4 regions of the Streptomyces sp. NBC_00691 genome follow, and region 3 is predicted to be linked to each of the others. Evidence: riboswitches for the same ligand, from Rfam matches in the RefSeq annotation. Region 3 holds a riboswitch; each other region holds the start of a gene.
The links. Region 3 has a riboswitch for cyclic di-AMP ahead of OG392_RS05770 (C40 family peptidase). Riboswitches for the same ligand answer to the same signal wherever they lie in the genome.
Positions count from the first base shown of each region.

Region 1: linked by a shared signal. The riboswitch ahead of OG392_RS35485 (LysM peptidoglycan-binding domain-containing protein) and the one ahead of OG392_RS05770 (C40 family peptidase) in region 3 are both predicted to bind cyclic di-AMP.
Region 2: linked by a shared signal. The riboswitch ahead of OG392_RS15005 (transglycosylase family protein) and the one ahead of OG392_RS05770 (C40 family peptidase) in region 3 are both predicted to bind cyclic di-AMP.
Region 4: linked by a shared signal. The riboswitch ahead of OG392_RS31030 (M23 family metallopeptidase) and the one ahead of OG392_RS05770 (C40 family peptidase) in region 3 are both predicted to bind cyclic di-AMP.

Region 1 is NZ_CP109007.1:7,936,281-7,943,351, forward strand. Features, by position in the region: gene OG392_RS35460 (SpoIIE family protein phosphatase) at 1-85, opposite strand, end outside; gene OG392_RS35465 (alpha/beta fold hydrolase) at 307-1,071, shown strand; gene OG392_RS35470 (universal stress protein) at 1,370-2,236, shown strand; gene OG392_RS35475 (hypothetical protein) at 2,435-3,031, shown strand; gene OG392_RS35480 (phosphoribosyltransferase family protein) at 3,148-4,437, shown strand; gene OG392_RS35485 (LysM peptidoglycan-binding domain-containing protein) at 4,431-5,318, opposite strand; cyclic di-AMP (ydaO/yuaA leader) riboswitch at 5,324-5,507, opposite strand; gene OG392_RS35490 (DUF6197 family protein) at 5,849-6,451, shown strand; gene OG392_RS35495 (phosphocholine-specific phospholipase C) at 6,515-7,071, opposite strand, start outside.
Region 2 is NZ_CP109007.1:3,349,198-3,356,268, reverse strand. Features, by position in the region: gene OG392_RS15025 (nucleoside triphosphate pyrophosphohydrolase) at 1-469, shown strand, start outside; gene OG392_RS15020 (globin domain-containing protein) at 504-1,703, opposite strand; gene OG392_RS15015 (cytochrome P450 family protein) at 1,800-3,152, shown strand; gene OG392_RS15010 (LysM peptidoglycan-binding domain-containing protein) at 3,369-4,409, shown strand; cyclic di-AMP (ydaO/yuaA leader) riboswitch at 4,668-4,841, shown strand; gene OG392_RS15005 (transglycosylase family protein) at 4,845-5,561, shown strand; gene eno (phosphopyruvate hydratase) at 5,917-7,071, shown strand, end outside.
Region 3 is NZ_CP109007.1:1,314,026-1,321,096, reverse strand. Features, by position in the region: gene bioD (dethiobiotin synthase) at 1-688, opposite strand, end outside; gene OG392_RS05790 (adenosylmethionine--8-amino-7-oxononanoate transaminase) at 709-1,929, opposite strand; gene bioB (biotin synthase BioB) at 1,998-3,266, opposite strand; gene OG392_RS05780 (8-amino-7-oxononanoate synthase) at 3,410-4,591, shown strand; gene OG392_RS05775 (ATP-binding protein) at 4,749-5,186, shown strand; gene OG392_RS05770 (C40 family peptidase) at 5,261-5,737, opposite strand; cyclic di-AMP (ydaO/yuaA leader) riboswitch at 5,741-5,871, opposite strand; gene OG392_RS05765 (hypothetical protein) at 6,262-6,567, opposite strand; gene OG392_RS05760 (ClpP family protease) at 6,575-7,071, opposite strand, start outside.
Region 4 is NZ_CP109007.1:6,906,327-6,913,397, reverse strand. Features, by position in the region: gene OG392_RS31050 (STM4013/SEN3800 family hydrolase) at 1-185, shown strand, start outside; gene OG392_RS31045 (STM4012 family radical SAM protein) at 182-1,519, shown strand; gene OG392_RS31040 (STM4011 family radical SAM protein) at 1,661-2,539, shown strand; gene OG392_RS31035 (SGNH/GDSL hydrolase family protein) at 2,526-3,320, opposite strand; gene OG392_RS31030 (M23 family metallopeptidase) at 3,484-4,458, opposite strand; cyclic di-AMP (ydaO/yuaA leader) riboswitch at 4,463-4,622, opposite strand; gene OG392_RS31025 (tyrosine-protein phosphatase) at 5,012-5,833, shown strand; gene OG392_RS31020 (DUF6126 family protein) at 5,841-5,996, opposite strand; gene OG392_RS31015 (helix-turn-helix domain-containing protein) at 6,031-6,690, opposite strand; gene OG392_RS31010 (aspartate aminotransferase family protein) at 6,764-7,071, opposite strand, start outside.

The DNA of each region.
Region 1 (7,071 bases), 6.6 Mb from region 3:
AAACGGGCCCGTCGGCAGTTCCTCTCCCGGACAGACGCCCGGTACTGCCCGCCGGGCCGCGGCCGGTCGTGCCGTGCGCGGTCACACAGCAAGGATGCGCCTGACCGGAAAGGCACCGCATCCCGGACCCGTTCCCCGCCTCGCTGCCCGCCGTGTTCGAGGATCCGCCCGCCGCCCCGTTTCCGTACCCACTGCCCCGCCGTGTCCGGGCGGGAGGGGTGTTGACCGTTCGCGTCCGTACCGTCACACTCGGTCGTCGACCGGCGCCCCAGGGCGCGCGACACCACCTCGAGACCAGGAGGCAGGATGACGGGCCGGGTTCTTCCGTACGAGGTGCAGGGCGAGGGGCCGAGGCGGGCCCTCCTGCTGCACAACTGGTTCGGCGACCGCACCAGTTTCGCTCCGCTGCGGGCCCATCTGAACGACACGTCCGGCTCCTACGCCTTCGTCGACTGCCGCGGCTACGGGGAGGCGCTCGACCACGCGGGCGCGTACACGATGGAGGAGGTCGCGGCCGACGCGTTCGCGGTCGCGGACGACCTCGGCTGGGACTCCTTCTCCGTCGTCGGGCACTCGATGGGCGGCAAGGCCGCGCAGCTGATGCTCCTCGACGCCCCCGAACGCATCCGTTCGATCATCGGCATCTCGCCCGTCTCGGCGGCGGGATTCCCCATGGACGGTGCGACCTGGGAGCTGTTCGCCGGTGCCGCCGAGCAGGCGGGGAACCGGCGGGCGATCATCGACAACACCACCGGCGGCCGGTACGACGACGCCTGGCTGAGCACCCTCGTCGAGCGCTCGGTCCGGCGTTCCTCGGCGACGGCCTTCCGCGCCTATCTGGACTCCTGGTCGCGCACGGACTTCCACGAGCGCGTCCGCGACAACCCGGCGCCCGTGCTGCTCGTCGTCGGCGCCCACGACCCGGCGCTCGGCGCCGACGCGATGGAGGCGACCTGGCTGCGCTGGTACCCCAACGCGCGTCTGGAGGTTCTCAAGGACGCCGGCCACTACGCGCCCGAGGAGACCCCGCAGGCGCTCGCCGAGGCCATCGAGGCCTTTCTCGCCGCCTGACGGACGAAGCAGGGACCTTTCGCGGTGTCACCGGGGACTTCGGTCCCGGTGACACCCCCCCGGCCACCGGGCACCCGACCCGTGAAGGGTGCGGAGCGCACCGGCCGGAGGAAGGAAGGGCGGGATCGGGATGGCGGAGCGGAGCGAGCGGAACCCTCACGGTCAGGTTCAGGGTGAGGGTCATGTTCAGGATGACGTTCAGGGCGCGGGCGGAAACCCGGGTCCCGTCGGGGCCCGGGGCTCGCGTGAAGGCCGTCGGGGTCGAGGTGGCCACGACGTTCGGGGCCGGGCCGTCAGGGTGCTGGTCGGGGTCGACGGCTCCGAGTCCGCACTGCGGGCCGTGGAGGCCGCCGCCCGCGAGGCCGCGGTGCGCGGTACCGGTCTGAGCCTCGTCCACGCCTTCGTCTGGCCGCTGCTCAAGGTGCCCCTCGGCCCTTCGCCGTACGGCCCGCCCACCGGCGGCCTCCGGCGACAGGCCCAGGCCATCGTCGACACGGCCGTGGCACGCGCCCGCGTGACCGTCCCGGACATCGATGTCGCCGGGGAGATCGTGGAGGGGGAACCGCTCACCGTCCTGGCGACCCTCTCGCGGTCGGCGGCGCTCGTGGTCGTCGGCAGCCGGGGCGCGGGCGCCTTCACCGGCCTGCTGCTCGGCTCGGTCGCCGTCCATCTCGCGGCGCACGCCGCCTGCCCCGTCCTCGTCGTACGCGGCCGTGAGCGGCCGAGCGGGCCCGTCCTGCTGGCGGTCGACGGCTCGGCGGACGCCGACGCCGCCGTGGCGTTCGCCTTCGCGGAGGCGGAGGCCCGCGGCGCGGAGCTGCGCGTGGTGCACGCCTGGACGCCGGCGACGGGACCGGCCGATCTGACGCCCCTCTTCCACGGCACGGAGGAGATCCGGGACGAGGAACGGCGAGTCCTCGACCAGGCGATCGAGGCCGCGGCCGCGAGCCGCCCGGAGCTGCCCGTCGAGCGGCGACTCGTGCGGGGCGGGCCACGGCCGGTCCTGCTCGCTGAGAGCGCGGACGCGCAGCTCCTGGTGATGGGGGCGCGGGGACGTGGCGGATTCGCGGGACTGCTGCTCGGCTCGGTCAGCCAGGCCCTGCTCCACCACGCGGAGTGTCCGGTCGCGGTGGTGCGCGGGGAGCCCGTGGAACGGTCCGACTGACGTCGCGGTCGGCACCGGCGGTCCCCGGCCGGTCCGCCGTCGCCGGTTCGGCGCCCCCTAGGAATCTCATCCGAACGTCGACGAAGGCGACGACTTTCGAGGACAGCGGTGCGGCCCCTCGGCACCGGATCATCGTGCTCACGACCTCATGGGGCGGGTCCTCCACCGACTCGCCCACGACCGGCAGGAGCACGTCCGATGGGCCTCGCGCAGACGCAGCACCGCTTCCTCGTCCGGCAGAAGGTGACGCCCCTGGCCAACCGCTATCTCGTGCACACCGCGGGAGCGGACGCCCAGGAGGGCGAACTGGTCGCCTTCGCCCACCAGAAGAGAATGGCGCTCAAGGAGCACGTCACCTTCTACACCGACGAGTCCCGGCGCCAGGTCCTCTTCACCTTCAAGGCCCGCCAGGTCGTCGACCTCGGCGCGACCTACGACGTGCACGGAGCGTCCGGCACCCGGCTGGGCGGCTTCCGCAAGAACTTCGGCGCCTCCCTGCTGCGCAGCACCTGGCATCTGACCCGAGAGGGCGCCGTGGGGGAGTCGACCGGGCAGGAGCGGAGCGAGGGCCTGGCGCTGCTGCGGCGGGCCTGGGAGTTCCTTCCCTTCACCGACCTGCTTCCCTTCGTCGTGCCGTACCACTTCGACTTCACCGAGTCGGGCCGCTCGGTGATGTCCGTCGAGAAGCTCTTCGGTCTCCGCGACCGGTACGTGGTCGAGATAGCGGACCCGGAGCTGGACAGGCGGCTCGCGATAGCCCAGGCCGTGGCACTCGACGCGCTCCAGTCCCGCTGACGGACGGCTCACCCGCCCGTCGGGGAGGGTGCCGTCCTACCCTGGAGGGACGGCCCGGTGACGGGGCACGGCGCTCTCCCGGGCCCGGAGCCGTGGAGGCGGAAGGGCGGCGGGCCATGTTCTTCAGTGATCGCACCGACGCCGGTCGGCAGCTGGCCGCCCGGCTCGGCCATCTCAAGGGTCATGACGTCGTGGTGCTCGGTCTGCCGCGCGGTGGGGTGCCGGTCGCGGCGGAGGTGGCGGACGCCCTCGACGCCCCGCTCGACATCTGTCTCGTACGGAAGCTGGGGGTGCCCCAGCAGCCGGAGCTGGCGATGGGCGCGCTCGGCGAGGGCGGCGTCCGGGTGGTGAACGAGCGGGTGCTCCACGAGGCCGGGGTCGGGGCGCGTGACCTGGCCGCGGTGGAGGAGCGCGAGCACGCCGAGCTGGATGAGCGGGCCCGCCGCTATCGGGGCAGCCGGCCGTCCGTTCCCCTGGAGGGCCGAACGGTCCTGGTCGTGGACGACGGTCTCGCCACGGGCGCGACGGCGCTGGCGGCCTGCCGGGTGGTGCGGGCCCGGGGCGCCGCCCGGATCGTCCTCGCGGTTCCGGTGGCGCCCCGTGGGTGGACGGCCCGGCTCGGCGGTGAGGCCGACGAGACCGTGAGCGTGCACGCGCCGGAGCTGTTCTACGCGATCGGACAGTTCTACCGGGACTTCACCCAGACCCCGGACGAGGAGGTCGTCGCCTGTCTGGACCGGCTCCGCGCGGTGCACGGACCGGTCGTCCAGGACGCGGACGTACGGATCCCCGTCGCCGACCGCGTCACACTCTCCGGGCATCTCGCGGTGCCCGAGGACGCCAGGGGCATCGTCCTGTTCGCCCACGGCAGCGGGAGCAGCCGCCACAGCCCGCGCAATCGGGCGGTGGCGGCGGTGCTCAACCGGGCGGGACTGGGAACGCTGCTGTTCGACCTGCTCACCGAGGGCGAGGCAGTCGACCGGGCGCACGTCTTCGACACCCCGCTGCTCGCCGGCCGGCTCACCCGCGCCACGGAATGGCTGGCCGGGCGGCCGGAGAGCGAAGGCCTTCCGCTGGGCTACTTCGGGGCCAGTACGGGAGCGGCCGCCGCGCTGTGGGCGGCGGGCGACCCCGAGTCCTCCGTGGCCGCCGTCGTCTCACGCGGTGGCCGGCCGGACCTCGCGGCCGACCACCTGGCGCGGGTCGCGGCACCGACGCTCCTCGTGGTCGGGGGCAGGGACGCGCTGGTCCTGGACCTCAACCGGCGGGCCGAGTCGCTGCTGCGCTGCGAGAGCCGACTGGAGGTCGTGGAGGGCGCCACGCACCTCTTCGAGGAGCCGGGCGCCCTGGAGGAGGTGGCGGAGCTCGCCACCTCCTGGTTCACCGGGCACTTCCGGGATCAGTAGGCGCCGTTGACGTTGTCGATGGAGCCGTAGCGGTCGGCCGCGTAGTTGCAGGCGGCGGTGATGTTGGCGACCGGGTCGAACAGGTCCATCGAGGTGCCGGGCACGTGGTAGGCCAGGAAGGTCGGCTCGATGACCTGGAGCAGGCCCTTGGAGGGGGTACCGGCCACGGCGTTGGAGTCCCAGAGGTTGATGGCCTGGGGGTTGCCGGAGGACTCCCGCATGATGTTCCGGTGGATCCCGTCGTACGAGCCGGGGATGCCGCGCTGGGACATGATGTCCAGCGACTCGCGGATCCAGCCGTCGAGGTTGTCCGCGTACGAGGTGGCGGCGGCGGGCGCGGCCTGGACCGGAGCGGCGGCGGCGGCGAGGGGCGCGGCGGCCGAGGCACCGCTGCCGGTGGCGACGGCAGGGGTGGCGCTCCGGCGCTCGGAGCGGCTCGCCCGTTCGGTCGTGGAGGTCTTCTTCGCCTGCGCGGGTGCGGCCTTCACGGAATCCCGACGAAGCGTCAGTTCAAGACCCGGGTGAATAAGTGACGGATTGTCACCCACCGTGCTCCTGTTGGCCTTGTAAAGGCCCTTCCAGCCGCCCTGAATTCCCTTCTTCTGGGCGATCAGAGAAAGCGAGTCACCGCTGACGACCGTGTAGGTGCGTGCGGCGGCCGGAGCGGCGGGAGCCTTGGTGGCGGCCTTGGCGGCGACCGGAACGGCGGGGGCGGTGATCGCCTTGGCAGCGGTTTCCGGAGTGCCGGAAAGGGGCGCGGCGCCGGCCACGGCCGGGGCGATCAGGGGGAGGGCGAGAGCGGCTCCGCCCGTGCCGACCAGCGCGAGTCCACGGGAGACGGAGCGGCGGCGGGGACGGCGGTGCTTACCGTGAGCAGGCATGACGGGATTCCTCTCCGGCGCCTTCGGGGTGAGCTGTCGGGTTCGGACTGGAGATGTCCGGCCGCGCGCACGCGGCTTCACCCCGAGCCGTCCCGGAATCCGGGCCGGCGTATTCGTGGGTCCCCCGCTCCTGCCGTCGGGTGAAAGGGAGGTATTTCGAGCGGTGGCAGGATTCGGCGATCCACTCGAATGGAGGTGACCGTAGGCCAGTAATGCGACGGAGAACAAGAGGATCTCTGTCCGGAGGCCGGTGAAAGGATCACCGAATTCATGTAATTCAAGATCGAAGGGGTCCGCCGCGCTTCGAACCTCCTTGTCCCGCATGGGCGGCGCGAATTCTGATCAAGGGGGAGTTCCCAGGAAAGTGAGTCGCATCACCAGGTGCCTGATGTCCGAATTCGCACGGTAATTCTTTTAATGGCGGAGTGGCCGGTAAGGCCCCGTTCGGCCGTGTGGGCACTCAAGGGTATAAGTCGCAAAACCGACATTCCTCGTGAACGATGAAGTCACCCGACCGAGGAGCCACCCGGATGCCGCCCTCCGCCTCCCTGCTCACCCCCGAGACCCTCGACCAAGAGGCCGCCGCCCTTTACGAGAGCGCCGCCTGGCAGCGGATCGTCACCGACTGGACCGAGCCCCAGGTATCCGCACCCGGTGCGGAGAGCTGGCGTGAACTGCTCAGCGTGCCGGTGGAGCGGCTCGTCGCCGACGCGCTCGACGCGCTGCCGCCGGCCCTCCCCGCCGAGCGCCGCCTCCCCGGCCGGATCGGGGCCGTCCTGCCCGACCGGCTGCACGTCTGGCGCCGCATCGGCCGACCGGAGCTGCGCCCCTCCGTCCACCTCGGCTACGCGCGCCTCGTGCTGACGGAGTGGGGCTGGCAGAACGCCCCGTACAAGCTGCGCGACGCACGAGGTGCCCGGTGCGTCTGCGGCGCGCTCCTCGCCGCGCACCGTCTCGGCCACGGCAGCGCGACGACGATGAACGAGGCGGGCGCCTGGATCATGGCCGAGCTTCGGTCTCGGGGATGGCACGAGCTGATCGGGCCCTGGAACCGGGCCCCGGGCCGTACGGCCGCCGACGCGGTGGCCCTCCTCGACGCCACGATCCTGCGCGCGTCCCAGGCCGGACGGTGACGGCCTGCCCGCGGGTGCGGGGCGGCCGGCGTAGAGCCGTCGCACCGCACCCGGTGGGCGGCATCAGCCGGTGATGCTCGGGGCTCCGGTCTCGATGTGGCCGGTGTACCGGCGCGACCAGGTCCCGTCGATGTCGGCCACGACGGTGAAGTCGTACCAGCCGTTGTTGTAGGCGACCGCGTTGAAGAAGTCCTCCCGCGTGGAGCCGGCCGGGACCGTGTAGGTCCAGGGGCCGTCCGTGCGGTAGCCGTTCGAGCGGATCGTGAACGTCACCGGCCCGGCCGAGGTGTTGCTCAGCTTGAACCACAGGGCCGTCCGGCCCGTCCCCGCCTCGGTCGCGAACCGGGAGGTCACCTCGATGGCCTTGCCTGCCTTGGACGCGTCCCCGATGAACCGGCGCAGGAAGCGGTTGGGGCCCATCATGGAGATGTCGTACTTGCCGGACCCCGACCCCAGACCGATGTTGAAGTAGTCGGTGGCGGTGCCGCCCGGGTCGACGGTGTACTGCCAGGCGGCCGTGTCGCGGTGCTGGTGCGGGTGGATCGAGAAGTGGGCCGCCCGCTTGGCCTCGGTGCCCTGGTTCGTCATCGAGAACCAGGCGAGGATCTTGCCCGCGGCCC
Region 2 (7,071 bases), 2.0 Mb from region 3:
GGACGCGCTGCGCGAGGAACTCGGGGACGTCCTGCTGCAGGTGATCTTCCACGCCCGGATCGCCGAGGAGGACCCGGACGACCCCTTCTCCGTGGACGATGTCGCCGGCGCGCTCGTCGAGAAGCTGATCCACCGGCACCCGCACGTCTTCGGGGACGCGACGGCGGAGACGCCGGAGGACGTCCGCGCCCACTGGCTGCGCACCAAGGCGATCGAGAAGCGGCGGGAGTCCGTGACGGACGGTGTGCCGCTGGGCCAGCCGGGGCTCGCGCTCGCCGCGAAGCTCGGCGGCCGGGCGCGCTCGGCGGGCCTCGACGTGGCCCTCCCGGCGGAGCGTGGCATCGGCTACGACCTGCTCGCCCTCGCGGTCCGCGCGGAGGCGGAGGGAGTGGACCCGGAGTCGGCGCTGCGGGCGGCTGCCCGGACGTACCGGGACGCGATCCGCGCGGCGGAGGGCGTGAAGGCGTAGGGACGCCTGCCCGTCCCGGGAGCGAGTGCGGTCGCTACAGCTCGCGCGGCACCCGGGCCCCGGGGTTGTGCCAGAGCGGGGGCGGTGGGCCCAGGAGGCGTTCCGCCGCGCTGTTCGGGCGGAACGTGAAGCGGCCCACCGGCTGGAGTGTGTCGTGGTGGATCCGGGCCGGGTCGGTGCCGAGCTCCACCAGCGCCTCGGCGACCTCCGTCAGGAAGCCGGGCGGGCCGGCGAGGTAGACGTCGTGCGAGGGCCAGTGGACGCAGGCCCGCAGCGCCTGGAGGAGCCGTTCGGTCGCCTGGTCCTTGCGGTGGCCCGGTGCCGAGGTGATGTAGGTGACGCTGAGTCCGCCGAGACGGCTCCTCAGCAGCTCCGCGTCCCGCCGGGCGTACAGGTACTCCTTCGCGCGCGCCACCACGAACAGCCTGCCCTTCAGTTCCGGCTCGGCCTCCGCCGCCTCGGACAGCAGCGCCCGCACCGGTGCCCAGCCCGTACCCGCGCATATATAGGTACGGAGCCCGCCCGGCTCCGTGCACGCGGTGAGGCCGCCGCCGGGCGCGCTCAGCCGCAGCGTCTCGCCGGGACCCGTCTCGTCGACCAGGGCCGTGCTCATCGCCCCGCCAGGGATCCGGCTCACATGGAGCTCGACCGTGCCGTCGGGGCGGGGCGCGTCCGCGAGGGAGTAGGTCCGCCAGACGCGCGGGACGCGCAGGGAGCTGACACTGACGTACTGCCCGGGAAGGAAGGGGAGGGGCTGCCGGGGCCGCAGGGTGAGGACGGCCAGATCCTCGCCGTACCGCTCGTGCCGGACGACGTCCGCGTCCCACCAGGCCGGCTCGCCGGCGCCGGCCGCCTCCTCGGCACCCGCCAGCATCAGATCGGCGACGTGTCCGTACGCCTCGGTCCAGGCCTTCTCGGCCTCCCGGCTCCAGGCGGCCCCGGCGGCGTGCGCGAAGGCGGCGAGCAGGCTCGACCCGACGGCGGCGTAGAGCGCGGGGGAGGCGAGGAACTTGCGGTGGTCGCGGCCCAGCTGTCCCAGGTACGCGGCGAGTCCCGGGGATTCCAGATGGGTCACCACATGGGTGAGCGCGGCGAAGAGCCGGTCCCGCTGGGGCTGCATGTCCTCGGGGAACAGTTCGCGCATGGCGGGGTTGTTCCAGAAAAGATGCGAGTAGAAGAAGGTGACGGCGTGTTCGGCCCGTCTCTCGACGACCGCGAACGTGCTTCTGAGCATCTGAGGATCCACCGACAAGAATCTAGGGCACCACCCCCTTCTTGATCACAGGATCCGACAGACCTCACCTTCCGGACCGCCCTGTACGGTCGGGGAGTGAGCACCACCCCCGGCGCCGGCCCCGCCCCCGAGCCCGCTTCCTGCCCCGTCACCGGCCCGGCCGGCGCGTCCGCGCCTCCCGCGCCCGAGCTCTTCACCTGGGAGTTCGCGAGCGACCCGTACCCCGCGTACGCCTGGCTCCGGGAGCACGCGCCCGTGCACCGGACGACGCTGCCCAGCGGGGTCGAGGCATGGCTGGTGACGCGGTACGGGGACGCCCGGCAGGCCCTCGCCGACCAGCGCCTCTCCAAGAACCCCGCGCACCACGACGAGTCCCCGCACGCCAAGGGCAAGACGGGCATTCCGGGCGAGCGCAAGGCCGAGCTGATGACGCATCTGCTCAACATCGACCCTCCGGACCACACCCGGCTGCGGCGGCTCGTCTCGAAGGCCTTCACCCCGCGCCGGGTCGCCGAGTTCACCCCGCGCGTACAGGAGTTGACCGACCGGCTCATCGACTCCTTCGTGGAGAAGGGGAGCGCGGACCTCATCCACGAGTTCGCCTTCCCGCTCCCCATCTACGCGATCTGCGACCTGCTCGGCGTGCCCGAGGAGGACCAGGACGACTTCCGCGACTGGGCCGGGATGATGATCCGGCACGGCGGCGGCCCGCGCGGCGGGGTCGCGCGGTCGGTGAAGAAGATGCGCGGCTACCTCGCCGAGCTGATCCACCGGAAGCGCGAAGGCCTGCGGCAAGAAGGGGCCGACGACCTCATCTCGGGGCTCATCAAGGCCTCCGACCACGGCGAGCACCTCACCGAGAACGAGGCCGCCGCCATGGCCTTCATCCTTCTCTTCGCCGGCTTCGAGACGACCGTCAACCTCATCGGCAACGGCATGTACCAGCTCCTGCGCCACCCCGCGCAGCGCGAGCTGCTCCAGGCCTCGGTGGTGGCGGGGGAGACCGGGCTCCTGGAGACCGGGATCGAGGAGCTGCTGCGGTACGACGGGCCGGTGGAGATGGCCACCTGGCGGTACGCGACCGAGCCGCTGACCCTCGGCGGGCAGGACATCCCGGCGGGCGATCCCGTCCTCGTGGTGCTCGCCGCCGCGGACCGGGATCCGGAGCGGTTCGACGGGCCGGACACCCTGGACCTGACCCGGCGCGACAACCAGCACCTCGGGTACGGGCACGGCATCCACTACTGCCTGGGCGCACCGCTCGCGCGGCTGGAGGGACAGACCGCGCTCGCGACCCTGCTGACCCGGCTGCCGGACCTGCGACTTGCCGCCGAACCGGAGGAACTGCGGTGGCGCGGAGGGCTCATCATGCGCGGATTGCGCACGCTTCCGGTGGAGTTCTCCCCTTCCGCACGACCTCCACGAAGTGATGAACCGTCAGAACTGTGATCTTCACGTGATCGCGAGTGCATCGACTTGTGATGAGCGTTCGAATAGGGCTACCTTCCCGGTCAGCTCGGTTCGTCAACTTGGTTGAGTAAGTCGGCCACGTTCGGCAACTCGGCTCGTCCACACAGTCGTCACGCGAAAGGCGCTCCTATGCGTTCCGGGAACGGACGTCACCGTCGCCCCCGTCAGGCCCCCGCAATCGTCGTCGCCGCGGGTGTGACCGGCTCCGCCATGGCACTGCCGCTGCTCGCCACCGGATCCGCCTCCGCGGCCGACGCGGCCACCTGGGACCGGGTCGCCGAGTGCGAGTCCGGCGGCCAGTGGAGTGCCAACTTCGGCAACGGCATGTACGGCGGACTCCAGTTCACCCAGGACAGCTGGGAGCGCAACGGCGGTCTGACCTACGCGCCCAGCCCCGACCTGGCCAGCCGCGCCCAGCAGATCGCGGTGGCCGAGAAGGCCCTCGCCAAGGGCTCCACCGAGTGGGCCACCTGCGCGCCGATCGCCGGTCTGACGAACGACGGCACGTCGCCGGGCGTGGACCCCGGCCCCGCGAGCGTCCCCAAGGCCCCCACGGGGCCTGTTCCCGAGTCGAACTGGACCACCGGTCTTCCCGGGACCTCCGAGGGGTCCTCGGAGGAGGCGAAGGGGTCCAAGGAGTTCAAGGAGGCGGAGAAGGCCACGGAGTCGGCTTCGCCCACCGCGCCCGTCTCGCCGACCGCTCCCGTCTCGCCGACCACCCCGACGAGCCCCTCCGTGTCGACCGACCCGGGCCACCCGACCGTGCCCACCACCCCCGGCGCGCCCGATGAGTCCCTTACGCCGGTTACGCCCGGTACGCCCACCGGGCCGGATGCCACCGCGCCGGGCGGCCCGACGGATGACACGTCGTCGGCCACTCCCGGAACCGGGAAGCACCGGGGCGATGCCGCTCCGGAGGAAACCGGCAAGCCGGACAGTTCTGCCGATTCCGGCAGACATGCTTCATCGGACAACAAGCTCACCGAAAACCCCCTGGAGGAGTCGTCGACTGACGCTCCGAAGGAATCGGACGCAACGGACAGTCAGGGCAAGTCGGGCGCTTACCTCGTGCAGCCGGGCGACAATCTGTCCGACATTGCACAGGAGAACGAACTCCCCGGAGGCTGGGCCGCCCTCTATGACGCCAACCGGCAGACGGTGGGCCTCGATCCGGACCTCATCCTCCCTGGTCAGGCCCTCGACCTGACGAACGGTTCGACCGCGTCGGCGAAGTGATTCGGGGGCGTATGTCCGGTTCTGGGCAAGTGAGACATGGGTCTCTTCGTCCCAACTGGCGTGTCACGCCCGCAAACTTTGCTTCTGTCACCTCTCACCTGCATAAACACCCCCCGCCGGAAGGCAAGTAGGGGCGATATTTCCGCAATACGCCTCTTTGAACTTCCGGTGGGTCTGTGTCTACGGTCATCACCGCTCGCCACCGCGGGCCCCGTCGACCGAAACGCCGAATCCTGCCGTCGGCCGATGGGAATTGTCGTCGCGTAAGCGCCGAAGGCAGGAGCGGGGGACCCAAGGTAAGTGCCGGCCCCGGCCGTTGAGACAGACGGCCGACGATCGGCTTGGGGTGAAGCCACGTGCTAGGACACGTGGCCGGGCAACTCATTGGCCCGAACCCGACAGCTCACCTCGTAGGCGTCGGTGAGGAGAATCTCCATGCTGTTTTCCGGCAAGGGCAAACACCGTCGTCCCTCCAAGGCGACCCAGGTCGTCACGCTCGTCGGCGTCACCGGCGTCGCCGTGGCCGCCCCGCTGATGACCGCGGGCACCGCCTCGGCCGCCTCGGTCTCCGAGTGGGACACCGTCGCCGCGTGCGAGTCCGGTGGCAACTGGTCCATCAACACGGGCAACGGCTACTACGGCGGCCTGCAGTTCTCGGCCTCCACCTGGGCCGCGTACGGCGGCACCGCCTACGCCTCGACCGCCGACCAGGCGTCGAAGTCCCAGCAGATCGCCGTCGCCGAGAAGGTCCTCGCGGGCCAGGGCAAGGGCGCCTGGCCGTCCTGTGGTGTGGGCCTCTCCGGCGCCTCGCCGAGCACCGGTGCCGTCGAGAGCGCGCCGAAGCAGAGCACCCAGCAGGAGCGGAAGGCCGAGCAGCCGACCACTCGCAGCGAGCAGCGCCAGGCCCCGAAGAAGGCCACGCAGCAGCAGGCCGCCCCGCAGGCCGCCGCGAAGAAGACCGTCACCACCCCGACCGGCAAGAAGGTCAAGAAGGGCGACGGCGAGTACAAGGTCGTCACCGGCGACACGCTCAGCAAGATCGCCCAGGCGCACGGCGTCAAGGGCGGCTGGGCCGAGCTCTTCGAGCTGAACAAGGGCGTCGTCGAGAACGCCGACCTGATCTACCCGGGCCAGCAGCTTCACCTGAAGTGAGCCCGGCGGTCCGCGTGAGTCCGGCGGCTCGCGCGGCCCCTCCGACCCTCCCGCGGTGACCACCCCGGCCCGACGCGCCCATCCCCCGTGCGCGTCGGGCCGGGGTTCCCCCGTTTCCGGGGGCGTACGGAGAGACAAGGGGAGGGGCCCGCGGCGGAACCGGACGGTCCACGTGGTTACCGGCCGGTAGATCTGAGGCCCTTCGTCCCGAGATGCCTGCCCTTGGGTCCTTTTTCGTCCCAGGGGGCGGGCGCCCGGCTGGCCGGAGCCCCCGAGCCGGTTAGGCTCTTGTCGCAAGGCCAAGCGACCCTGCACCGACCTTGCGTCACATCCAGCGTCACATCCCAAAAAGGAGATGCTCGTGCCGTCCATCGACGTCGTCGTAGCCCGGGAAATCCTGGACTCCCGAGGCAACCCCACGGTCGAGGTCGAGGTCGGCCTCGACGACGGCAGCACCGGTCGTGCTGCTGTTCCGTCCGGCGCCTCCACCGGTGCGTTCGAGGCCATCGAGCTTCGCGACGGTGACCCGAACCGCTACCTGGGCAAGGGTGTCGAGAAGGCCGTCCTCGCCGTCATCGAGCAGATCGGCCCGGAGCTCGTCGGCTACGACGCCACCGAGCAGCGCCTGATCGACCAGGCCATGTTCGACCTGGACGCCACCGAGAACAAGGGCTCCCTCGGCGCCAACGCCATCCTCGGTGTCTCCCTCGCCGTCGCGCACGCCGCGTCCGAGGCCTCGGACCTCCCGCTCTTCCGCTACCTCGGCGGCCCGAACGCGCACCTGCTGCCCGTTCCGATGATGAACATCCTCAACGGTGGGTCGCACGCCGACTCCAACGTGGACATCCAGGAGTTCATGATCGCCCCGATCGGCGCGGAGTCCTTCTCCGAGGCCCTCCGCTGGGGCGCCGAGATCTACCACACCCTCAAGGCCGTCCTGAAGCGCAAGGGCCTCTCCACCGGCCTCGGCGACGAGGGCGGCTTCGCGCCGAACCTCGAGTCGAACCGCGCCGCCCTCGACCTCATCGTCGAGGCCATCAAGGAGGCCGGCTACACCCCGGGCTCCGACGTCGCGCTCGCGCTCGACGTGGCCGCGTCCGAGTTCTACAAGGACGGCAAGTACGAGTTCGAGGGCAAGTCCCGCTCGGCCGCCGAGATGACCGAGTACTACGAGGAGCTCGTCTCCGCGTACCCGATGGTCTCCATCGAGGACCCGCTGTACGAGGACGACTGGGCCGGCTGGAAGGTCCTCACCGACAAGCTGGGCACCAAGGTCCAGATCGTCGGCGACGACCTCTTCGTCACCAACCCGGAGCGCCTGGCCCGCGGCATCGAGGAGGGCACCGCGAACGCCCTCCTGGTCAAGGTCAACCAGATCGGTTCGCTGACCGAGACCCTCGACGCCGTCGAACTCGCCCAGCGCAACGGCTTCAAGTGCATGATGTCCCACCGCTCCGGCGAGACCGAGGACGTCACCATCGCCGACCTCGCGGTCGCCGTGAACTGCGGC
Region 3 (7,071 bases):
CCGCGTCCCACGTGCCGCCGAGCTCCGGTCCCAGCCAGCCGCCCGCCGCCGCTCGGAACTCCGCCGGGCCGAGCGAGCCGGACCCCTCCGGTACGGCGCCGAGGAGCGAGGCGTCCGCCTCCCGTGGCAGGTCCGCCAGGTTGCAGCGCATCGCCAGGTCCGGCGCGTCCGGCCAGCTGCCGATCACCACGCCCAGCTGCTCGATCCCGCGCGCCCGGAGGGCCTCGGCCGTCAGGGTCGCGGAGTTGAGCGTCCCCAGACCGGCGGGGACGACCACGAGGACGGGCGCGCCGAGCAGTGCCGCCGCGTCCGCGAGCGTGCCGCCCTCCTCGTCGAAGCGGACGAGCAGCCCGCCCGCCCCCTCCACGAGCACCAGGTCGTGTGCGGCGGCCAGCTTCCGCGCAGCCTCGGCGACCTCCGCGGGCCCGACCGGGGCGAGCCCGGCCCGCCGGGCCGCCGTCCCCGGGGCCAGCGGCTCCGGGAAACGGCCCAGCTCGGCGGAGCCCACGGCGCCCGAGAGCCGGACGACCTCGTCCGCGTCACCGCGTTCGTCCGGCCCGACACCCGTCTGCGCGGGCTTGAGGACGGCGACCGTGCGGCCGGCGGCCGTGGCGATCGCGGCGACGGCGGCGGTGACGACGGTCTTGCCGATCTCCGTGCCCGTACCGCTGACGACGATGATTCCCACTGTTCTCCCCGCTCTTCCGGTCAGCCCGCGGCCGCCGCCGCGCACACCGCGGCGCAGATGCGGGCCAGGTCCTCGTCGCCGGTCACGTACGGCGGCATGGTGTAGATCAGGTCGCGGAACGGGCGTACCCACACGCCCGCCCGGACCGCCGCGCGCGTCGCCGCCGCCATGTCGACCGGGTGGTCGAGCTGGACGACGCCGATCGCGCCCAGCACCCGCACCTCGCGCACCCCGGGGAGTTCCGCGGCGGGGGCGAGCCCCTCGCGCAGACCCGCCTCGATGCGCTTGACCTCGACCCGCCAGTCCTGCGAGAGCAGCAGGTCGATGGAGGCGCAGGCCACCGCCGAGGCCAGCGGATTGCCCATGAACGTCGGACCGTGGGCCAGTACCGGGACCTCGCCCTGCGAGATCCCGTCGGCGACCCGGCTCGTGCAGAGCGTCGCCGCCATCGACAGATAGCCGCCGGTCAGCGCCTTGCCCAGGCACATCACATCGGGGGAGATCCCCACCTGGTCGGCGGCGAACAGCGTTCCCGTACGCCCGAATCCGGTGGCGATCTCGTCGAGGACCAGCAGCACGTCGTGCGCGTCGCAGGCCTCGCGCAGCACCCGCAGGTACTCCGGGTGGTGGAAGCGCATGCCGCCCGCGCCCTGCACCACCGGCTCCACGATCACCGCGGCCAGTTCGTGCGCGTGCTGCGCGATCTCGGTCCGCAGCAGCTCGGCGTAGGACTCCTCGTACGTGGCCGGCGGGGCGTCCACGAAGACCTGCGGCTGGAGCACCCCGGTCCACAGCTCGTGCATCCCGCCGTCGGGGTCGCACACGGACATCGGCTGCCAGGTGTCCCCGTGGTAGCCGCCGCGCCAGGTGAACATGCGGTGCTTCTCGGGGCGGCCGAGCGAACGCCAGTACTGCAGGCACATCTTGACGGCGACCTCGACGGCCACGGAGCCCGAGTCGCTGAGGAAGACGTGCCGCAGCGGCTCGGGGGTGATCTCGACGAGCCGTGCGGCGAGCCGCACGGCCGGTTCGTGGGTCAGCCCGCCGAACATGACGTGGCTCATCCGGCCCAGCTGATCGGTGACCGCCTCGTTGAGCACGGGGTGGTTGTACCCGTGGACGGCGGACCACCAGGAGGACATGCCGTCGATCAACTCGGCCTGGCCCTCGGTGGGTTCGGCGAGCCGGAGGCGCACCCCGGAGGCGGACTCCACGACCAGCGGGTCCGTACGGCCCGGCATGGGGCCGTACGGGTGCCACACGTGCGCCCGGTCGAGGGCGAGGATCTCCCCGTTGTCGCGCACGGCCGTCACGCGTTCGGCGCGAGGTCCGTGCCGGCGCCCCGGCGGCGCACGGCGACCAGGTCCGTCCGGGCCTGGTTCGCGGCTGCGTCGACCGGCTCCGCCGCGTCGACGGACGCGGCGGGCTCCGGCGCCGCGTGACCGCCGCACGGACCGCAGCCGCCACCGGCCCCGGCGTGCGAGCCGCAGCCCGCGCCCTCCGCCGCGTCGTGCGAGCCGCAGCCCGCCGACGCCTGGGAGCCACAGCCGCCGCCCGCCGCGGCGAGCGCGTCGGCACGGTGCTTCGGGAGCGTCGTCGTGCCCGCGCCCTCCACCTCGAAGCCCGCGTCCGCGATCATGTCCAGGTCGGCCTGGCCGGCCTGGCCCTCGCTCGTGAGGTAGTCGCCGAGGAAGATCGAGTTCGCGATGTTCAGCGCGAGCGGCTGCATCGAGCGCAGGTGCACCTCACGGCCGCCCGCGATCCGCACCTCGACGTCGGGGCAGACGAACCGCACCATCGCCAGGATCCGCAGGCAGCGCTGCGGGGTGAGGTTCCACTCCTTGGCCAGCGGCGTCCCCTCGAAGGGGATGAGGAAGTTGACCGGCACCGAGTCCGAGTCGAGCTCGCGCAGCGCGTACACGACGTCGACGAGGTCCTCGTCCGTCTCGCCCATGCCCGCGATGAGACCCGAGCAGGCCGACAGACCGGCGGCGTGCGCCTTCTGCACGGTGTCCACCCGGTCCGCGTACGTGTGGGTCTTGGTGATCCCGGCGTACGTCGCCTCGGACGTGTTCAGGTTGTGGTTGTACGCGTCGGCGCCGGCGTCCCGCAGCCGCTCGGCCTGGCCGTCCGAGAGCAGCCCCAGACAGGCGCACACCTCGACGCCCTCGTTCTGCTCCTTGATGGCCTCGATGGTCCTGCCGACCCGCTCGACGTCCCGGTCCGTCGGACCGCGGCCGCTCGCGACCAGGCAGACGCGCTTGGCTCCGCCCGCGACACCCGCGGCGGCGGCCTGCGAGGCCTCGTCCGGCTTCAGCCAGGTGTACTTGAGGATCTCGGCCTTGGAGCCGAGCCGCTGCGAGCAGTACGAGCAGTCCTCGGGGCACAGGCCCGACTTCAGGTTCACCAGATAGTTGAGCTTCACCCGCCGCCCGAACCACTGACGGCGCACCTTGCCGGCCGCCGCCACCACATCGAGCAGTTCGTCGTCGGAGGTCGCCAGGACGGCGAGCGCTTCTTCACGGGTCGGCAGCTCGCGCCGCAGCCCCTTCTCCACCAGCGTGTTCAGCAGGTCCATAAGCGCTGATCCTCGCCTACCGGCCGCCCCCGGGCCAAGGAGGATCTGAACAAACGCCCCCGATAGAGGTGTGTGGATGACCACATCCCGACCTCGGCATCCTCCGGTTAGGGTCTGTGCGCTGCCTACAAAAGGATCGCCGAATGCCACAGGCCGAGGACGCACGGGCCGCGGGCCCCCGCCGTACCGCGTTCGACTGGACCGACGCCGAGGCGCGCCGCCGTGCGGACGCCGGTCTGGTCCGTACGCTGCGGCCCCGGGCCGCCGAGTCGGACCTGCTCGATCTGGCGAGCAACGACTATCTGGGGCTCACCCGCCGCGCGGACGTCACCGAGGCGGCGGCCGACGCGGCGCGGCGCTGGGGCGCCGGCTCCACGGGTTCGCGGCTCGTCACCGGCACGACCCGGCTGCACACCCGGCTGGAGCGCGAGCTCGCCGAGTTCTGCGGATTCGAGGCGGCCCTCGTCTTCTCCTCCGGCTACACCGCCAACCTGGCCGCGCTCACCGCGCTCGGCGGCCGCGACTCGCTGATCGTCTCCGACACCTCCAACCACGCCTCGATCGTGGACGGCTGCCGTCTGGCCCGCGCCGAGACGGCCGTCGTGCCGCACACCGATCCCGAGGCCGTACGCAAGACCCTCGCCGCCCATCCCGGGCGGCGGGCCCTGGTCGTCAGCGACTCGGTCTTCTCCGTCGACGGCGACAAGGCCCCGCTGCCGGAGCTCGCGGAGGCCTGCCGTGCGCACGGCGCCGGACTCGTGGTGGACGACGCCCACGGGTTCGGCGTCCTCGGCGAAGGCGGCCGGGGAGCCCTCCACGAGGTGGGGCTCGCGGGCGGCGAGGACGTCGTCGCCACCTTGACCCTCTCCAAGTCCCTGGGCAGCCAGGGCGGAGCCGTCCTCGGTCCGGCCCGGGTGATCGAGCACCTGGTGAACGCGGCCCGCACCTTCATCTTCGACACGGGTCTCGCCCCGGCCGCCGCGGGCGGCGCGCTCGCGAGCCTGCGTCTGATCAGGGCCGAACCGGGCCTGGCCGAGCGGGCCCGTACCGTCGCGACCACGCTGTACCGGCTGCTCACCGAGGCCGGTCTCACGGCGGCCCGGCCCGACGCGGCCGTCGTCTCGGTGCGCGCGCCCTCGCCGGAGGCGGCCCTGGGCTGGGCGGCGGACTGCCGCGACCAGGGTCTGGCGGTCGGCTGCTTCCGGCCCCCGTCGGTCCCCGACGGCATCTCGCGGCTGCGGCTCACGGCCCGCGCCGATCTGACCGACGCGCAGATCGAGAACGCGGTGCGGACGATCCTGCGCACCGCGCCCGACGCCGGGTAGTCCCCAAGAGCGTTCCCGGACAGCAGAGTTCACCGCTTCGGGCGACAGATGGGGACATATCTTGGTGGAACGCCGCACGGCGCGGCACGATCGGTGGCACTCTGACGCGAAGCGCAATCCGGGGCGGTGGCCCCGGTGGGAAAGGGACAGCGTCGCCATGGCCGATCACCAGGAAGCATCCGTCACGCTGCCGAGCGATCCCGCCTCGGTCCCCACGGCCCGGCGGTACGTCGCGGACGTCCTCATGGAGTGGGGCCTCGACGAGGCCGCGGAGATCGCGGACTCGATCCGGGTGATCGTCTCCGAACTGGCCACCAACGCCGTGCTGCACACCCTCGGCCAGTCGCCCACCTTCACGGTCGACGTCCGCCTGGAGCGCGAGGAGCGGCTGCACATCGGTGTCACCGACAGCCATCCGCGCCGGCCGCGCCGCCTCCCGGCGGCGGTCCAGCAGGACAACGGCCGCGGCATGGTCATCATCCGCGTCCTGGCCGCCGAAGCCGGCGGCCGTCTGTCGGTCACGCCGACCGACGACGGCGGCAAGACGGTCTGGATCACTCTTCCCTGGACCGTGGCCCCCGTGGCCAGCTGTTAGGTCCCGTCCCGGCGGTCAGGGGCACGGCGGCGCCACCGCACCCCCCCCACGGACGAGCCGCTACCGCCGCCTGATCAGCGGACGCGGCCGTAGGAGACCTTCGACGACCAGATCTTGTCGAGCTTCACCCAGGAACCCGTCTTGGGCGAGTGCCAGATCCTGCCGCTGCCGGCGTAGATGCCCACGTGGTAGACCCTCCCGCCGGAGTGGAAGAAGACCAGATCCCCCTGCTGTCTGGTGGAGGCGGGGATGTGCCGGGTCTTGTTGTACTGCTGCTGCGCGGTGCGGGGCAGCGACTTGCCCGCCTGCTTGTACGCGTAGAGCGTCAGACCGGAGCAGTCGAACCTGGAGGGTCCGGTGCTCCCGTACCGGTACGGAGCTCCCTTCTTGGACGCGGCGACGCTCAGTGCCTTGTTCGCGTGCGTGGTGGCTGCCTGGGCCTCCGATGCCGCACCGGGTGCGAACAGCGTGCCGCCGACGGCGGCGAGGGTGAGAGCCGAGACGGCTCCGGCCCGGGACAGCAGGGACGGGACGTGCATCTGCGCGGTCATGCGCAACCCTTCGTCAGCCGCCTGCGAAGGATGACCTGTCGGGTTCGGGCTGGCGAAGATGCCCGGCCGCTGACGCGGCTTCACCCCAAGGGGCGGCCCCGCTGCCGAAACAGCGCGTACGCCCCGTAAAAATCGGGTCCTCCACTCCTGCCGATCCAATCCTGTCGACCAGACGTCCGGGACAGCGGCAGGACTCGGCGTCCGCCCGGACCGCCCCGCCGTGGTGGCGGGGGCTTGTCGTCGACAGGGATCTTGACCCACGGACAGGTCGAAATCCGAGCTGAAACGGCGATATGTGAGGCTCCTCACGACTGATCCGTTCGGGTGGACAGACAGCCTTTGTGATCTTCGGAGGTTTGGCCTACGAGCCTCGCACCAGCACCGGAACGGCTCATTCCGCCAAATGCGTACACCTGTTGTGCAACTCACCCGGGACATATGTCGACTCGTCGACTACGCCGAACGGGGGAGCGATTCTGCGATGCGCGTCGGCCGTCCGGGTCTCGACACGACACGCGGAAATGTCAACTCGCGCGAGTGCGCGGGACAGTGACGCGGTCGGCCCGGCGCTCTCCGTCCAACACCCGGAGCGCACGGGCCAATGTGTCCGCGTGCACCTCGCTCTCACCCCGCGCATGCATGAGCGTCAGTGCCTGGAGGAGCGCCTCCGACCGTCCCACCAGGGCTTGTGCCGCGCGCAGGGCGCCATAGGTGTGCGTACCCCTGGACGGATTGATCTTCCCGAGCAGGTCGACGACTTCGAGGTAGGCGTCGACGAGTTCGCTCTCGGCGCGGGTCAGGGCGGGCAGCGGCGGCAGCTCGGGAACCACGGCCGGCTCATCCCGCCGTGCCGCCGGCGCCCGCGGCCCGGCTCGTGATCACGTGGTCCACCAGGCCGTACGCGACCGCCGCGGGCGCGTCGAGGACCGTGAGCCGGTCGAGGTCGGCGTCGACGCGTCCGCGCTCCTGTCCCGAATGCTCGGTGAGCATCCCTGTCATCAGCGCGCGCAGGCGGAGCAGTTCGCGGGCGTGGATGTCGAGGTCGCTCGGCTGGCCCTGGAGCGGCTCGTCCATGGCGGGCTGCCGGAGCGTGACCCGGGCGCCCGGCAGCATCATGCGCTTGCCCGGGGTGCCGGCGGCGAGCAGCACCGCGGCGGTGGAGACGGCCTGTCCCAGGCAGGTGGTCTCCACGTCGCAGTGGAGCGAGCGCATCGTGTCGTAGATCGCGGTCATGGCGCTGATGGAGCCGCCGGGGGAGTTGATGTAGAGCGAGACGTCCTGCTCGGGGCCCGCGTGGTCGAGATACAGGAACTGGGCGATGACGTCGTTGGCCG
Region 4 (7,071 bases), 5.6 Mb from region 3:
ACATCGGGCGGCTCTTCGCCGCGATGAGCAGCCGCCGCCCGTGTTTCGCGATCGTCTGCTCCGACCACGGCACCGCCTACGGGGAGGACGGGTACACCGGTCACCGGCTCGGCCACGAGGTCGTGTGGACCGTCCCTTACGCGCAGTTCGAGCTCGCCGGCCCGGAGCGGGAGGCCGTGGCATGAGCGACAGCGCCGCCCCGCGTCCGTACCGGAGCTATGTCTACGCCTACCCGCACAAGACGGCGTACCGGCCGCTCCCCGACCCCGCGCCCTCGCTCGCCGCGCTCTGGCGGGACGAGCCGAAGGACGCGCTCTCCCTCTACGCGCACATACCGTTCTGCGAGGTCCGCTGCGGCTTCTGCAATCTCTTCACCCGGATCGGCGCCCCCGACGAGCTGACCACGCGTTATCTCGACGCGCTGGACCGCCAGGCCACGGCCGTCCGCGAGGCCCTCGGCGACCGGGGCCCGGTGCGGTTCGCGACGGCCGCGTTCGGCGGCGGCACGCCCACCTTCCTCACCGCCGACGAGCTGGAGCGGCTCTGCGACATCGCCGAGAAGCGGATGGGCGTGGATCTGCGGGCGGTGCCGCTGTCCGTGGAGACCTCCCCCGCGACGGCGACCGCCGACCGCCTCGCCCTGCTCGCCGAGCGGGGCGCGACCCGGCTCAGCATCGGGGTGCAGAGCTTCGTGGAGGCCGAGGCGCGGGCAGCCGTCCGGCCGCAGCGCCGCGCCGACGTCGAATCGGCCCTCGGCCGGATCCGGGAGACCGGCGTGCCCGTGCTCAACATCGACCTGATCTACGGTATCGACGGCCAGACCGAGGAGTCCTGGCGTTCCTCGCTGGACGCCGCCCACGCCTGGCGCCCCGAGGAGCTGTACCTCTATCCGCTGTACGTGCGGCCGCTCACCGGCCTCGGCCGGATCTCCCCCGCTGCCGACCGGGAGTGGGACGAGCAGCGGCTGCGGCTCTACCGGTTCGGCCGGGACCATCTCCTGGCGCGGGGCTACGAGCAGGTGTCGATGCGGATGTTCCGCCGGACCGACGCCGCACCGCTCGGTCCCGACGACTACGCCTGCCAGACCGACGGGATGATCGGCCTGGGCTGCGGGGCCCGCTCGTACACCTCGGCCCTCCACTACTCCTTCGACTACGCCGTCGACATGCGGGAGATCCGTACGATCATCGACGCCTACACGGAGGCCGCGGACTTCTCGCGGGCCGAGGTCGGCCGGTGGGTCGACGCCGGGGAGGCCAGGCGGCGCCATCTGCTCCAGTCGCTGCTCCAGGCCGAGGGCATGCCGGTCGCCGGGTACGAGGAGCGGTTCGGCGCGTCTCCGTTCGCGGACTTCCCGGCGGAGCTCGCCCGGTTCGAGGCCCTCGGCTGGCTGGACGAGGAGGCACCGTCCGGGCTGCTCCGGCTGTCCCCGGAGGGCCTGGCCCACTCGGACGGCCTCGGCCCGGAGCTCTTCTCCCCCTCGGTGCGGGCCGCGATGGCCGCGTACGAGCCGAAGTAGGCGGCGGCCATGGACCTGACACCCGCACCACTCCCCGACCCGCACCCGCACCCGCGCCCACACCCCCACCCGGGCTCGCCATCGGGACCGGGCCTGATCCCGGCCCGGCTCCCTGACCCGCTCCCGGTCGTCGACCCGGGCATGGACCTGACCCTGCTCTACCGCGGGCCGCTCTCCTCCTGCGACTTCGACTGTCCGTACTGCCCGTTCGCCAAGCGCCGGGACAGCCGGGAGCAGCTCCGCGCGGACCGAGCGGCGCTCGAACGGTTCACCGGGTGGGCCGCCGGGCAGACCGGGGACCGGCTTCGCGTCCTCTTCACCCCGTGGGGCGAGGGCCTGGTCCGCTCCTGGTACCGGCGGGCGCTCGTCGAGCTGTCCCGGCTCCCCCATGTGGAGCGGGTGGCGATCCAGACGAACCTGAGCTGCCGTACCGACTGGCTGGCGGAGGCGGACCGGGAGAGCGTGGCGCTCTGGTGCACGTACCACCCGGGGCAGACGCCGTACGAGCGCTTCCTCGCCAGGTGCGGGGAGCTGGCGGAGCGGGGCATCCGCTTCAGCGTCGGCGTCGTCGGGCTTCCGGAGCACACGGAGCACGCCCGGCGGCTGCGGGCCGCGCTGCCGTCACACGTCTACCTCTGGGTGAACGCGGCGGAGGGGCACGCGTACACCGACGCGGAGGCCGCGGTGTGGACGCGGATCGACCCCCTCTTCCCCTACAGCCGCCAGCCGCACCGCTCGGCGGGGCTGCCGTGCCGGACCGGGGAGTCGGTGATCTCGGTGGACGGCGAGGGAACGGTCCGGCGCTGCCATTTCGTCAAGGCCGAGCTGGGGAACCTGTACGACGGCTCGTACCGCGCCGCCCTCCGCCCCCGTGCCTGCCCCCTCGCCGTCTGCGACTGTCACATCGGCTACGTCCATCTGGAGACGCTGCCGCTGTACGACGTGTTCGCCGGCGGGGTCCTGGAGCGGATCCCCGCCGTCGTCCGCCCGCCGGCCCTGCCCGGAACTACAGGGGCATGAGGTCGGGGCGCTTCGCCTCGACGTGGTCGCCGGAGCTCTCGCCGCGCAGTCGCCGCCCGATCCAGGGCACGAGGTACTCCCTGGCCCAGTGGATGTCGTCGCGGCGCACCTCGAGCGTGCCGCGCGGGGGCACCGGCGGCCACTCCTGGTCCGGGTCGGCCGGCACCGGCATGCCGAGGACCTGGGCGGCGCGCAGGGCGACCCGGGTGTGGCCGTCCGACGAGAGGTGCAGCCGGTCGTCGTCCCAGGCTCGCCGGTCCTGCACGGACTTCAGGGACCAGAGGTCGAGGACCGGGCAGCCGTAGCGGTCCGCGACGGCCCGGACGTGCCCGTTGTACGTGGCGATCTTGCCGCGCAGGTGCTTGAGGAGCGCGACGCCGCGCGTGTCGAAGCCGGTGGTCACCATCACGGTGCCGACGGCGGAGGTCAGGTCGGCCACGGCGCGCTCGAAGCGCTCGGCGACCTCGTCGGGGTCCGTGCCGGGGCGGATGATGTCGTTCCCTCCGGCGCAGAAGGTCACCAGGTCGGGGGCGAGTTCCTTCGCCCGGGGGACCTGTTCCGCCACGATCTGGTCGAGGAGGCGCCCGCGTACGGCCAGGTTGGCGTAGCGGAAGGCGTCGTGCTCCGGCAGCTGGTCGGCGAGCAGCACCGCGAAGCGGTCCGCCCAGCCGACGTACGTCCCGTCGGGCCCGGGGTCTCCGACGCCCTCGGTGAAGCTGTCACCGATCGCCGCGTACGACCCGAATGCGTGCGTGTCTCTTGATCTCGAATCGTCTGCCACGGGAGCACATCCTTCCCTTTCGGATGTGACCTACGCGACCGTAAGGAGGGGTTGACGTCGGGTGACATATGCCACCGATAAAGAATTCGCCAAGCCGGAATAGACCCGGAACACGCCGGAGGCCCGGCACGTGGGTGCCGGGCCTCCTGGTGACGACGGGGCGTCAGATGTTCACGCCGTGCTGACGCAGGGTGGAGATCGGGTCGATGTCGGAGCCGTACTCCGGACCGGTGCGCATCTCGAAGTGCAGGTGCGGTCCGGTGACGTTGCCGGTCGCGCCGGAGAGGCCGATCTGCTCTCCGCCGCTCACGGTCTGGCCGGCGGAGACGGAGATCGAGGAGAGGTGGGCGTACTGCGAGAAGGTGCCGTCGGCGTGCTGGATGACGACCTGGTTGCCGTACGCGCCGCCGTCGCCCGCGGAGTACACGGTGCCGGGGCCGACCGCGACGACCGTGGTGCCGGTGGAGGCCATGAAGTCGACACCGGTGTGGTAGCCGGAGGACCACATGGAGCCGGAGGCGCGGTACGGGGTGGACATGCCGCCGCTGACCGGGGCGACCCAGCCGGAGGCGGAGGTCGAGGCGCCGGACTTCGAGGACTGCGAGGCGGAGGCGTCCGCGGACGGGGTGCTCGCGGCCGGGGCGGAGGAGCGCTCGCTGCTCCGGGAGGCGCGCGAGGTGTCGCCGTTCTTCGCGGAGCTCTCGGGGGCGGCCTTGGGCGCGGCACTCTTCGGCGCGGCGGCCTTGGCGGTGCTCTTGGCGCCGAGGGTGAGCTTCATGCCCGGCAGGATGAGGGAGGGGTTCTCCCCGACGACCTGACGGTTGTCCGCGTACAGCTTCTGCCAGCCGCCGGCGAGGTGGTGCTCGGCGGCGATCTTCGAGAGGTAGTCACCCCGCACGACGGAGTACGTCGTGGGCGCGGCCTTGGCGGCGGGCGCGGCCTCGGCGACGGCCGGGGCCTTGGCGGCGGCGGTGACGGCCTGGCCGGGAGCGGAGGCCGGGGCGGCCTGCTCGGCGGCGTGGGCGCCGGTGGCACCGAGGAGCGGGAGGGCGACGACGGCGCCTCCCGTACCGGCGGCGGCGATTCCGCGGGTGAGGCGGTTGGACTTGATGCGGCGGTGCTTACCCTTCGCGGGCATGGCGAATTCCTCTCCGGCGCCTACGAGGTGAGCTGTCGGGTTCGGACTGGAGATGTCCGGCCGCGCTCTCACGCGGCTTCACCCCGAGCCGTCCTGCGTCGCGGGACCGGCGTACTTCCTGGGTCCCCCGCTCCTGCCACGCATGGGATGAGTGGAATTCCGGACGGTGGCAGGATTCGGCGGTCCGACCGGATTGACGGTGACGCTAGACGAGCGGGGTCGGGGCGAACAAGCCACGGATTTCTTCCGACTTTCCCCGTACGGCCTTTCACCCGGAATTCCGGTCACCCTCCGTGGATGACGGACCTTCGATCTCCTTTTCACGTACGGCAATTGACCGGGCCCGTCGGCCACGATCCGTCACTTCTATGACCCTGCTCACGCACCTGGGCTCATCTCGCCTGTAAACAGGGCGCGTTATACACAAAAGCCCAATTCGGACAGATCACCCATTCCCGTCCAGGGGGGTGCGCCATCGCGTCCCCACCGGGATGATTGCCCTCGGAACCGATCTCGCATCGGGCACCCGAACGTCGACCCATCAGGAGCATCCGTGACGCAGCAGCTGCCGCAGGTCCCGCCCATCGAAGCGAACGAGCCCGAGCTGGCCGAGGTCCGCAACTTCCGGGACGTGGGCGGCCTGCCGACGACGGACGGGCGCGCCGTGCACCCGGGCCGCCTCTTCCGCAGCGGCCACCTCGCCCATGCCACCGAGGAGGACGTCACCTTCCTCGACTCGCTCGGACTGCACACGGTCTTCGACTTCCGGAACCTCGCCGACCGGAAGATCGAGGGGCCGGACGTCGATCTTCCGGGCGTGCGGAACGTGAACATACCCCTCAACGACCCGGCCGACGGCAAGGAGTTCTGGAAGCTGGTCCGCGACGGCGACATCGAGCAGCTTCGGGAGATCCTCGGCGACGGCAAGGCCGCGGACCGAATGTCCGACTCGTACCGGAAGATGGTGGTCGAGCGGACCGATGAGCACAGCCGGATCCTGCACTCCCTGGCCGAGGACAGCCTTCCCGCCCTGATGCACTGCGCGGCCGGCAAGGACCGCGCCGGGCTCTCCATCGCGATCACCCTGCTGGCCGTCGGGGTCGAGCGGGAGGCGATCGAGGCCGACTACGTGAAGTCGAACGCCCCGCACCGCCGCTACAAGGTGCGCCGCAGCTCCACCGCCCCGGACGCGATGTCGCCCGAGGTGATGGAGCTGCTGAGCCCGCTGTTCGACGCGCGGGTGGAGTACCTGCGGGGCGCCTTCGAGATGATCGAGGCGACCTGGGGCTCGGTGGACGCCTACCTCTCGGACGGCCTGAAGCTGTCTCCGGAGACCCGCGAGCGCCTCCGCGAGCGGCTGCTCACGGAGGCGTGAGCGGGACCTACTGGTTCTGCCCGCCGAGCATGAAGAGCAGATAGAGGAAGCCGGCGAAGAGGTGCCCGGCGACCAGATAGGCGAAGAGGCGCAGGACGAGGCCCTTGGGGAACTTGCCCTCACCTCGCTCTTCACCGGTGACGGATCGTGACTTCTCGGACATCTCGGCCCTTTTCTGTCGAAGGAAGTACGCGGGATCAAAGCCGGTGCGGTGTTCCGTCGCCGAGACACAGCTCGGCGACGGGGCTCTGCAACAGGGTGTGGACGAAGAGCAGCTCGGCCCCGCCGGGGGTCGCCGCTCCGATCCGGTGCGGGGTGAACGAGTCGAAGTGCGCGCTGTCCCCGGGATCGAGGACGTGGACGGCCTCGCCGAGCGCGAGCCGCACCCGGCCCGACAGGACGTGGATCCACTCCTCGCCGGGGTGGACACGCACGATGTCGCCCCGGGTGGCGTACGGCACATGGACCCGCAGGCACTGCAGGGCGCGCCCGGCGCCGCCCGCCTGGCGGTAGATCCAGCCGTCGGCCTCGACGGGCTCGGAACGCCCGGCGCGGACGACGGGGTCGCGTTCGGGGGGCGTCTCGCCGAGCAGCTCGGAGACCGTCGTACCGTAGATACGGGCGAGGGCGAGCAGCATCGGGAGCGAGGGCTGCCGGTTCCCCGTCTCCAGGCGCGAGAGGTGGGCCGGCGAGAGGCCGGCCCGCTGGGCGGCGGCCTCCAGGGTGAGTCCCCGGCGGCGGCGCAGGGCCCGCAGCTGCGGGGCGACGTCCGGCAGGACGTCGGGGCCGGCGGCGCCAGGGGCGCCGGGGGCCGGAGTGACGGGGTCCGGGGAGGTCTCCCCGGGGACGTGGTCCATGCGTCCATTCCGCCAGGATCGTGCCTCTGAGGCAAGTTTCTTGCCTCAGAGGCAAAAGCCCGGGGCCATACGGTCAGCGCTGTGCGACGGCCTGTTTCACCAGGGTCTTCCCGAAGTCCCACATCAGCCCGCCGCCGCCGTGGGCGTCGTCCATGACCGCCGTGAAGGCGGTGACGAACCGGTCCACGTCCGCCTCGTCGACGACCAGGGGCGGGATCAGCTTGATCACCTCCAGATGGTCCCCGGAGACCTGGGTGAGGATCTGGTGCCGCTGGAGCAGCGGGACGACGACCATCTGGGCGAAGAGGCCCTTCCTGGCCGCCTGGAGCATCGTCCAGCGCCCGCGCAGCCCCAGCGAGGACGGCCGGCCGAACTCGATCC